One region of the Streptomyces sp. NBC_01635 genome, then DNA from elsewhere that is predicted to be linked to it. Evidence: riboswitches for the same ligand, from Rfam matches in the RefSeq annotation. Region 1 holds a riboswitch; the other holds the start of a gene.
What was found. A riboswitch is a leader RNA that binds a small molecule or an ion and turns the genes downstream of it on or off. The one in region 1 is predicted to bind S-adenosylmethionine.

Region 1 (5,270 bases):
GTCGAGCGACGCCTCCATACGCTCCATGTCGGTGGCGAAGTACGCCGAGATGTAGCCCTTGTCGAAGCGCATACCCTCGGTGAGCTCCAGCTCCAGACCGAAGGTCTGGGACTCCTCGACGGTGATGACGCCTTCCTTGCCGACCTTGTCCATGGCTTCGGCGATGAGCTCGCCGATCTGGGTGTCGGCGGCGGAGATGGAGGCCGTGGAGGCGATCTGCTCCTTGGTCTCGACGTCCTTCGCCTGCTCCAGCAGGGCACCGGAGACGGCCTCGACGGCCTTCTCGATACCGCGCTTGAGGGCCATCGGGTTGGCGCCGGCGGCTACGTTGCGCAGGCCCTCCTTGACCAGGGCCTGGGCGAGAACGGTCGCGGTGGTCGTACCGTCACCGGCGACGTCGTCCGTCTTCTTGGCGACTTCCTTGACCAGCTCGGCGCCGATCTTCTCGTACGGGTCCTCGAGCTCGATCTCCTTGGCGATGGACACACCATCGTTGGTGATCGTGGGGGCGCCCCACTTCTTCTCGAGGACGACGTTGCGGCCCTTGGGGCCGAGCGTCACCTTGACGGCGTCCGCGAGCTGGTTCATGCCGCGCTCGAGGCCGCGCCGCGCCTCCTCGTCGAACGCGATGATCTTGGCCATGTGAAGTGGTCCCTCCAGGACTGGGGGTGATGACTCCAGGACCGCGCCCGCGCCCGCGACGGACGGCTCACAGACCCGGCGGTTCCTTGCTCCACCGGCACTGCGGGCCTCACCGACCCGGTCCTTACGTTGTCACTCTCACCTTCAGAGTGCTAACGCAATGATTAGCACTCGACCCATGCGAGTGCAAGCGCCTTCGAGGATCGGCGGGCGACTCAGCCACCCGCGAACACCCGGACAAGACGGACGGGGAAGCGGAGCGGGGAAGCGGAGCGGGGAACGAACTCATCCCGGAGCCCGCCCCCAGGTCTCGCCCCTGGGCCCCGCTCCGGGGACGAACGGCGGGACGAGCGGCGGGGCGGACCCCGGGCAGGGCGAAGGGCTCGTGTCCCCGGGGGGCGACCCCGGGGACACGAGCCCTTCGCTGGCAGGAAAATTCTTGTGGTTGCTGGTAGCGCGTTCAGGCGGTGACGCGAACCATGTCGGCCTGCGGGCCTTTCTGGCCCTGCGAGATCTCGAATTCGACCCGCTGGCCCTCTTCAAGGGTGCGGTAGCCGTCCATCTGGATCGCGCTGTAGTGGACGAAAACATCCGCACCACCGTCGACCGCGATGAAGCCGTATCCCTTCTCCGCGTTGAACCACTTGACGGTGCCCTGAGCCATGCCTAACTCCCCTATTACTGGCCCTTGCACAGATCCGCACTTCGCGGATCCGGGTCAGACCTCACTCCCCAAACGGTTGGGGGCGTGCGCCGGAACGCGTCGACCGCGGCTGAATGTATCTGCCCAACTGCCCTCTGCAACAGGTCAATCGGACGAGAAATCTCGACGTCGCCGGTCCGGAATGTGACGGTAGTTCGCCCGATTTCAGGGCAAGTCAGGCCGGGCAAACGCCGCAAAAGCCGCAGAAAGGGCCCAGACTTTGGCTACATCCAGTCGGGCGGGCGGCAGGAATTAATGGTTCCCGATGGGGAAATCGGGGCCGTGTTCCCCGACTCTATCGCGTTCAATCCCATGGAATGACCCCCTCCGCTTCTCTCACGGAGGGGGCCATTCGATGAACGCTCAGTCACACTGATTACCGATGGTAATGATCAGCCGCCGGCGACGGCCGGAATGATCGACACACCCGCACCGTCCGGGGTCACGGTCTGAAGACCCTGCTCGAAACGCACGTCGTCGTCGTTGACGTAGACGTTGACGAAGCGGCGCAGCTTGCCCTGGTCGTCGAGGACCCGGGCGGCGATCCCGGTGTGGTTCTTCTCCAGGTCGGCGATGACGTCGCCGAGCGTGGCACCCTCGGCGCCGACCTCGGCCCTGCCGCCGGTGTAGGTACGCAGGATGGTGGGGATGCGAACGGTCACGCTCATGCGAGGCCAGCCTCTCGGAAGGAGTCCAGGTTCGGGCGGATGGTCGCGGTCAGGCCGGTGTCGGCCACCGCGTCCAGCGTCTTGAGACCGTCGCCGGTGTTGAGCACGACGGTGGTCAGGGCCGGGTCCAGGTCGCCGTTCTCGATCAGCTTCTTCGTGACGCCGACGGTCACGCCGCCCGCGGTCTCGGCGAAGATGCCCTCGGTCCGGGCCAGCAGCCGGATGGCTTCCACGATCTGCTCGTCCGTCACGTCCTCCACCGCGCCGCCGGTGCGGCGCGCGATGTCCAGGACGTACGGGCCGTCGGCGGGGTTGCCGATGGCGAGCGACTTGGCGATGGTCTTCGGCTTCTGCGGCCGGACGACGTCGTGGCCCGCCTTGTACGCGGCCGACACCGGCGAGCAGCCCTCCGCCTGGGCACCGAAGATCTTGTACGGCCTGTCCTCGACGAGGCCGAGCTCGATCAGCTCCCGCAGCCCCTTGTCGATCTTCGTGAGCTGCGAGCCGGAGGCGATGGGGACGACGAGCTGGTCGGGCAGCCGCCAGCCGAGCTGCTCGCAGATCTCGTACGCGAGGGTCTTGGAGCCTTCGGCGTAATACGGCCGCAGGTTGACGTTGACGAAGCCCCAGCCCTCGCCGGCCGGGTCGCCGATCAGCTCGGAGCAGAAGCGGTTCACGTCGTCGTAGTTGCCCTCGATGCCGACGAGTTCCCCGCCGTAGACGGCGGCCATGACGACCTTGCCCTGCTCCAGGTCGTGCGGGATGAACACGCAGGAGCGCAGTCCGGCGCGGGCGGCGGCGGCGCCGACGGCACCGGCGAGGTTGCCCGTGGAGGAGCAGGAGAGGGTGGTGAAGCCGAAGGCGCGGGCGGCTTCCAGGGCCTGGGCGACGACCCGGTCCTTGAAGGAGTGCGTCGGGTTGCCGGAGTCGTCCTTGACGTACAGGCCGCCGGTGACGCCGAGTTCGCGGGCGAGGTTGTCGGCCTGGACGAGCTTGGTCCAGCCGGGGTTGATGTTCGGCTTGGTCGCCACGTCGGCGGGAACGGGCAGCAGGGGCGCGTAGCGCCAGATGTTCGCGGGGCCCGCTTCGATGCGCCGGCGCAGTTCCTCGGTGTCGTGGTCCGAGAAGTCGTAGGCGATCTCCAGCGGGCCGAAACACTCCTGGCAGGCGAAGACCGGACCGAGCGGTACGCGGTGGCCGCACTCGCGGCAGGACAGCGCGGCGGCGGGGCCGAGATCGACGGAGGGCGCGGCGGATCCGGCGACGGATTCCGTAGTGCTTTCAGCAGTCTGCACAGCCATGTGAGGCGAGGCCCTTTCTCCTCATCTTCCTCACGACGCATCTCGCCGTGAGACGGATTTGGCACCTTCCCTAGCCGGGAGCCTCGCGAGGACGATCAGCGACGCGATCCACCGCGCTGCGCGGTGAACACCGCAATGCGCTGTGATCGTCGATCGACGGTGATCTACGAGAACCGGCTGGAGGGTTGCCGGGGCTTCATCGGGCCGTTTCCCTCTGCCCCTCTGGATGAGCTGTATGCGGTTGTGTCGTGCGGTTGTATGTCGTGCGGCCGTACGGCGCGGACGAGGACCGGTGAGGGCCACGACCCCCGATGTGCGGGGTCCATCCGCGTTGTTCAAGACTGTAACCGAAGGCCAGGACGGTGGAGAGAGCACGTCCGAACCGCGAGACGGATCACAGGGGCATGGATCACAGGAGTGCGGGCCGTCCGGGTACGGGCTGCAGGAGTATGGACCAGAGGAGTTATGGACCGCAGAGGTGAGGAGCCGCCGACCGTGCTGGAAGAAGTCGAGCGCTGGCTGGCCGACCGCTCCTGGTCCGTGACCGACCGTCCGGTGCACCGCCTCCTGGCCGCGAAACGCGCCACGGGACAGACGGTGAGCGTGGTGCTGCCCGCGCTCAACGAGGAGGCCACGGTCGGCGGGATCGTCACGGCGATCCGGCACGACCTGATGCTGCGGGTCCCGCTGGTCGACGAGATCGTGGTCGTGGACTCCGGCTCGACCGACCGCACCGCCCAGGCGGCCGCCTCGGCGGGCGCGACCGTGGTGCACCGGGACACGATCCTGCCCCGCATCCCCGCCGTGCCCGGCAAGGGCGAGGTGCTGTGGCGCTCCCTGCTGGTCACCCGGGGGGACATCGTCTGCTTCGTCGACGCGGACCTCAGGGAGTTCTCCGCCGCGTTCGTCTCCGGCATCGTCGGCCCCCTGCTCACCGATCCGGACGTGCAGCTGGTGAAGGCCATGTACGACCGGCCCCTGGGCTCCGCGGCCGGCCAGGGGGGCAGGGTCACGGAGCTGATGGCGCGCCCGCTGCTCAACCTGCACTGGCCGCGGCTGGCCGGCTTCGTGCAGCCGCTCGGCGGCGAGTACGCGGCCCGCCGCTCGCTCCTGGAGCGGCTGCCCTTCCCCGTCGGCTACGGCGTCGAGCTGGGCATGCTGGTCGACGCCCTGCACCTGGTGGGCCTGGACGCCCTCGCCCAGGTCGACGTCGGCGTCCGCAAGCACCGCCACCAGGACGGCCAGGCCCTCGGCCGGATGGCCGCCGCGATCTACCGCACCGCCCACCTCCGCCTGGCCCGCGGCCACCTCGTCCGCCCCGCGCTCACCCAGTTCGAACGCACCGTCGCCGGCTTCGAGCCCCGCACCCACCCGGTGGACACGGAGGAGCGGCCCCCGATGACGGACATAGCCGAGTACCAGTCCCGCCGGGTGGCCTGACCACGACGGCCCGCGCTCCCCGCCCCAGCCCTTGACCTGGCGTTCCGGGCGTATCCGGTCGTATACGGCCGAGGAGCCGATCCGCATACGGCTGATCCGCACGTTTGAGCGTTTCGGAGGCGGGCTAGGTTGAGGCGTATGGCTTCCATCCAGGCTGGTCAGGGTGCTCAGGTGCTGGTCGCGTCGAACCGCGGCCCCGTTTCGTACACGGTGGGCGAGGACGGTTCGCTGCGCGCCAGACGGGGCGGCGGCGGACTGGTGTCCGGGCTGTCGGCGATCGGGTCGGACGCGGACGCGCTGTGGGTGTGCTCGGCGCTGTCCGACGGCGACCGCGAGGCCGTGCGGCGCGGGATCGGCGAGGACGGCGTGCGGATGCTGGACATCCCCGCGGACGTACACGCCGACGCGTACAACGGCATCGCGAACTCGGTGCTGTGGTTCGTGCACCACATGCTGTACCAGACACCGCTGGAGCCCGTCTTCGACGCGGAGTTCCGCAGGCAGTGGGCGTCCTAC
Region 2 (5,270 bases), 1.7 Mb from region 1:
CCACTGGGGGGTGATTCCCGCAGACGTGTTCGAAGGGTCCCCGTGGAGTGCCCTCACTCCGGCCACGGCCCTGTTCGTCCACGGCAGCTGGGTGCATCTGCTCGGCAACATGCTCTTCCTCCATGTCTTCGGAACGATGACCGAGGCGCGCATGGGCCGCCTGCGGTTCATCCTGTTCTACGTCGGCTGCGGGTACCTCGCCCTGCTCGGGTACGCCGTCGCCAACGCGGACTCGGAGCAGTCCCTGGTCGGCGCCTCGGGGGCGATCTCGGCGATCCTCGGCGCGTTCCTCCTGCTGTTCCCCCGGGCGCGGGTGACCAGTCTGCTGCCGTTCCTGTTCTTCCTGCCGGTGCGCTTCCCGGCGTGGGTGGTGCTGCCGTTCTGGGTGGTGCTGCAGTGGCTGGCGGCGGGGCAGGCTTCCGAGGGGCCGGGGGTGGCCTATTTGGCCCACCTGGTGGGCTTCGGGCTGGGCTTCTGCTGGGCGTGGGCGCGTTTCACGGGGGCGACTACAGTGAGAGGCGCACCGGCTCCGGCCCCCGAGGGAGAGAACCAGCAGTGATCACCGCGATCGTCCTCATCAAGACCAGCGTGGACCGGATCCCCGAGATCGCGGAGCGGATCGCCGCGCTGGACAGCGTCAGCGAGGTCTTCTCCGTCACCGGGACCTACGACTTGATCGCCATGGTCCGGGTCAAGGAGCACGAGGACCTGGCTGAGGTCATCCCGGGCCGGATCAACAAGATCCCGGGCGTGGAGGGGACGGACACGCACGTGGCGTTCCGCACGTACTCGCAGCACGACCTGGAGGCCGCGTTCGCGATCGGCCTCGACAACTGACCGGCCCGGACCGGGAAGGCCCGCGCGGCGGGAGCGCCGGGCCGCCCGGCTCCTCGACGCGGACGACGCCGAACTCGACGAGGGCGGACGGGGCCTGACCCGGATCGACCCGGTCGGCCTCGATCACGGCTGCCCGAGGTCGAACTCCTCGTCGCCCGCACCGATCTGCGCCCGGCCCCCGGGACGGGCGCCTCGGGCGGTCCGGGCGCTGGTCTCGCGGCGTTCGGCGCCCGTCTGCTGCCCCGCTTCGACGTCCTGCTCGGCCATCTCGACCTGGGCGCCCGGCCGGCCCGCGCCGACCCGGTCGTCACCGCCGAGGGGGCCTTGGACCACCGGACACCGCGCGGGAAGGTCCCGGCGGAGGCGGCCCGCCGCGCCAAGCCGTCCGGGCGGCCGGTGCTCGCCCTGGCCGGGACGCCCGGCGAGGGCGCGCACGCCGTGCCGGGCGTGGACGCCTTCCACGGCATCCTCCCCGCCCCGATGCCCCTCGCCGAGGCCCTGACCCGCGGTGCCGGACTCCTCACCGAAGCCGCGGAACGCGCCTTGCGCATGATCGTCCTGGGCGCTCGCCTGCACTCCCCCGCCGTCCCCGCCGTCCCGCGGGCGATGCCCGGCAGGACGCACGTACCGGGGCAGGCGACCGGGGCTCAGGCGGAGGTGTCCGGCACGCAGCGGCCGTCGACCGTCCGGTAGCTCCAGCGGGCGCCACCGCGCACGAGCTCCCGGACGGCGCGGACGAAGCGCTCCACGTGTTCGTCCGGCGTGCCCGCGCCGAAGCTGACACGGATCGCGTCGAGGGCCGGCCCGCCGGGCGCCGCCCCGGGGGCGCCGCACTCGCCCCCGTCCCGCGGATCGCCGCCGAGCAGGGCGCGCAGCAGCGGGTGGGCGCAGAACAGTCCGTCCCGTACGCCGATGCCGTACTCGGCGGAGAGGGCCGCGGCGAAGTGGGAGCCGTTCCAGCCGTCGACGACGAAGGAGAGCACGCCGACGCGCGGTGCGTCGTCCCCGAACAGGGACAGGAACCGCACCTCGGGCACGTCCGCGAGCCCGTCCCGCACGGTGCGGATCAGCCGCTCCTCGTGAGCGGCCAGCGTCCCGAACCCGGCCTCGGCGAGTGCCGTGCAGGCCGAGGCGAGCGCGTAGGCGCCGATGACGTTGGGCGAACCGGCCTCGTGGCGGGCGGCGCTGTCGTGCCACTGGACGTCCACTCCCCCGTCCTCGCGCCGGGCGACCTTGCGGCTGGCGCCGCCCCCCGCGAGGTAGGGCTCGGCCTCCCGCAGCCAGTCGGCGCGGCCGGCCAGGACGCCGGCGCCGAACGGGGCGTACAGCTTGTGCCCGGAGAAGGCGACCCAGTCGACATCCAGCTCGCGCAGGCTCACCGCGTGGTGCGGGGCGAGCTGGGCGGCGTCCAGGACGATCCGGGCACCGTGCGCGTGGGCGGCGGCGGCCAGCTCGCGCACGGGCCACAGCTCGCCGGTGACGTTGGAGGCGCCGGTCACGCAGACCAGGGCGGGGCCGTGGGGGTCGCGGGCGGCGAGAGCGTGTTCCAGGGCCCGTACGGCCTGCTCCGGGCTGTCCGGGGCGTCGAGGAAGGTGACACGGGCGCCGCGCCAGGGCAGCAGGGCGGCGTGGTGCTCGGTCTCGAAGACGAAGACCTGGCAGTCGTCCGGGAGGGCGGCGGCGAGCAGGTTGAGCGAGTCGGTGGTGGACCGGGTGAAGACCACCTGGTCCCCGTCCCGGCAGTCGAGGAACCCGGCGACGGTCCGGCGGGCGTTCTCGAACAGCTCGGTGGAGAGCTGGGAGAGGTGCCCGGCGCCGCGGTGGACGCTGCCGTAGTAAGGCGCGTACGCGGCCACGTCGTCCCAGACGCGCTGGAGCGCCGGGGCGCTGGCGGCGTAGTCGAGCGCGGCGTAGGCGACCTCCCCGCCGGTGACGAGCGGAACGGTGACATCCCGGCCGAGCACGGGCAGCGGGGCGCAGCCGGACGGGGCGACGACATCGGCGACGGGGACGGCGGAGACGGCGGCAAGAGTGGAAACGGACATGGCTGGACTCCCGTGGGGGCAGGCGGAATCACCACGCGAGCGCACACGGCTCGAGCGTGGGAGAAGGTGGGAAAGAATCCTGCGGGGGGCGGGGCTCTGCGGCCTCGAAGGGCCTGTCAGAAGCGCCCTAACGCATTCGCATGCTCAACGGAAGGCTCCCTCGAACGACCAGGACCCCTGGTGTCCCACTCGATCGAGTGCGAGGGATCCGCGCTTGCCGCGAGCCCTGCTGCTCACGGCCTGGTCCTCACCCGGGGCACCCCGCCACGGACGGAGGGTTGCCGGACAGCCGGCCGGGGCCTGATGGCTGTCGCTCATGACCTGGTCCCACATCCTGCCACACGGGCCCGCGGCACGCGCAAGGCGCGGTCCGGATCCTGGACGGACCGGACCGCGCCCTCACGCCTGCCGTACCGCTCGAACGCGGCTCACGCGTTGCTGGCCAGCACCCAGCGCTCCAGAACCCGCCGGGCGGCGCCCGAGTCGATCGATTCGGCGGCCTTGGCCATCCCTGCCCGGATCTGCTCCACCAGCGTCCCGGCGCCCGGTTCGAGCGCCACCAGCGCCGCCGCCGAGTTCAGCAGCACCGTGTCCCGCACCGGGCCGTGCTCGCCGTCCAGCACCCGCCGGGCGACCTCCGCGTTGTACGACGCGTCGGCGCCGCGCAGGGCCTCCAGCGGCACGGGCTCGATGCCGACGTCGCGCGGGTCGAAGCGCTCCTCGGTCACCTTTCCGTCCCGGACCACCCACACCGTCGAGGGGCCGGTGGTGGTCAACTCGTCGAGGCCGTCGTCACCGCGGAACACCAGCGAGGAGTGGCCGCGTCCGGCGAACACGCCGGCCATGATCGGAGCCATCCTCGGGTCGGCGACGCCGACGGCCTGGGCCCTGACCCGGGCGGGGTTGGCCAGCGGACCGAGGAAGTTGAACACCGTCCGGATGCCCAGCTGGCCTCGCGCGGCCGCCACGTGGCGCAGCGCCGGGTGGAACTTCACCGCGAAGCAGAAGGTGATCCCGGCCTCCTCGGCGACCTCGGCGACCCGCTGCGGGGTCAGCTCCAGGTTGACGCCGAGTTTCTCCAGGACGTCGGAGGCGCCGGACGCGGAGGAGGCGGCCCGGTTGCCGTGCTTGACGACCTTCGCCCCGGTGCCGGCGATGACGACGGAGGACATCGTGGAGATGTTCACCGTCCTGGCGCCGTCGCCGCCGGTGCCGACGATGTCGACGGTCTTCCCGGGCACCTCGATGCCGATGGCGTGGTCGTACATTGCCCGGACGCAGCCGGTGATCTCCTCGACGGTCTCGCCCTTGGCCCGCAGGGACACGGCGAACCCGGCGATCTGCGCGTCGGTGGCCTCACCGCGCATGATCAGGTCCATCGCCCAGGCGGTGTCGTCGGCGGACAGGTCGTGGCCGTCGAGCAGGCCGTTCAGCAGGGCGGGCCAGGAGCGGCCCGCCGCGGTGTTGCCTCCTGCGGGGGTCACAGCGCTCATCAGCCGCTCCTGGGTCCTCGACGTCTTCGGCAGACGGATGGGTAGGGGTTTCGTCCCCACCCTATCGATCCCGGGGCACGACGAAGGGCCCCCGTCCGGTCCTCGGACGGGGGCCCTTCGCAGTCGTGTGGCGACTCGGTTGCCTTGGAAGGCGGTTGAGGCGGTGCGGGGATCAGTGGTGGCCGTGGCCGCTCGTGATCTCCTTGTACTCCTCGACGGTCGGCTTCGGAATCTGGGATTCCTCGCCGTAGTAGCCCTTGCTGAGCTTGACGCGCAGCTTCTCGAGCGGATTCACCTTGCGCTCGACACCGTTCTCGTCGACCAGCGGGCCGATCTCGACCGGCGCGTACTGGTGATGCGTCGTGAGGGTGTGCAGCTGCTCCTGGCTGAGCGGCTCGTGGACCTCGATGAACTCACCGTGCGGCAGGCGCTTGATGATGCCCGACTCGCGGCCGTGCAGCACCTTGTCCTTGTCCCGGCGCTGGAGGCCGAGGCAGATCCGCTTGGTGACGATGAACGCCACCACGGGCCCGACGAAGAACCCGATGCGGATGAACCAGGTGATCGCGTTGATCGACAGGTTGAAGTGGGTGGCCCACAGGTCGTTGCCACCGCCGACGAGGAGCAGGAAGTACAGGGTGATCCAGGCGACACCGAAGGCGGTGCGCGTCGGGGCGTTGCGCGGGCGGTCCAGGATGTGGTGCTCGCGCTTGTCCCCGGTGATCCAGGACTCGATGAACGGGTAGAGGGCGATGGCCCCCAGGACCAGCCCGAAGATCATCAGCGGGATGAACACACCCAGGACGAGCGTGTGGCCCCAGAAGTTGATCTCCCAGCCCGGCATCACACGGATCAGGCCCTCGGAGAAGCCCATGTACCAGTCGGGCTGGGCTCC

Region 2: it holds a riboswitch for S-adenosylmethionine, as region 1 does, so the genes downstream of both, OHB56_RS11860 (aminotransferase class V-fold PLP-dependent enzyme) here and thrC (threonine synthase) in region 1, are expected to answer to the same signal.

What each region holds. Positions count from the first base shown of each region.
Region 1 covers NZ_CP109277.1:4,178,512-4,183,781, forward strand. Annotated here, with positions in the region: gene groL (chaperonin GroEL) at 1-642, opposite strand, end outside; gene OHB56_RS19370 (cold-shock protein) at 1,103-1,306, opposite strand; gene OHB56_RS19375 (MoaD/ThiS family protein) at 1,738-2,013, opposite strand; gene thrC (threonine synthase) at 2,010-3,314, opposite strand; SAM riboswitch class I at 3,333-3,547, opposite strand; gene OHB56_RS19385 (glucosyl-3-phosphoglycerate synthase) at 3,810-4,754, shown strand; gene OHB56_RS19390 (trehalose-6-phosphate synthase) at 4,893-5,270, shown strand, end outside.
Region 2 covers NZ_CP109277.1:2,504,067-2,509,336, forward strand. Annotated here, with positions in the region: gene OHB56_RS11845 (rhomboid family intramembrane serine protease) at 1-559, shown strand, start outside; gene OHB56_RS11850 (Lrp/AsnC family transcriptional regulator) at 556-837, shown strand; partial or broken gene OHB56_RS11855 (glycerate kinase) at 881-1,530, shown strand; gene OHB56_RS11860 (aminotransferase class V-fold PLP-dependent enzyme) at 1,485-2,882, opposite strand; SAM riboswitch class IV at 3,088-3,204, opposite strand; gene trpD (anthranilate phosphoribosyltransferase) at 3,311-4,375, opposite strand; gene OHB56_RS11870 (cytochrome bc complex cytochrome b subunit) at 4,548-5,270, opposite strand, start outside.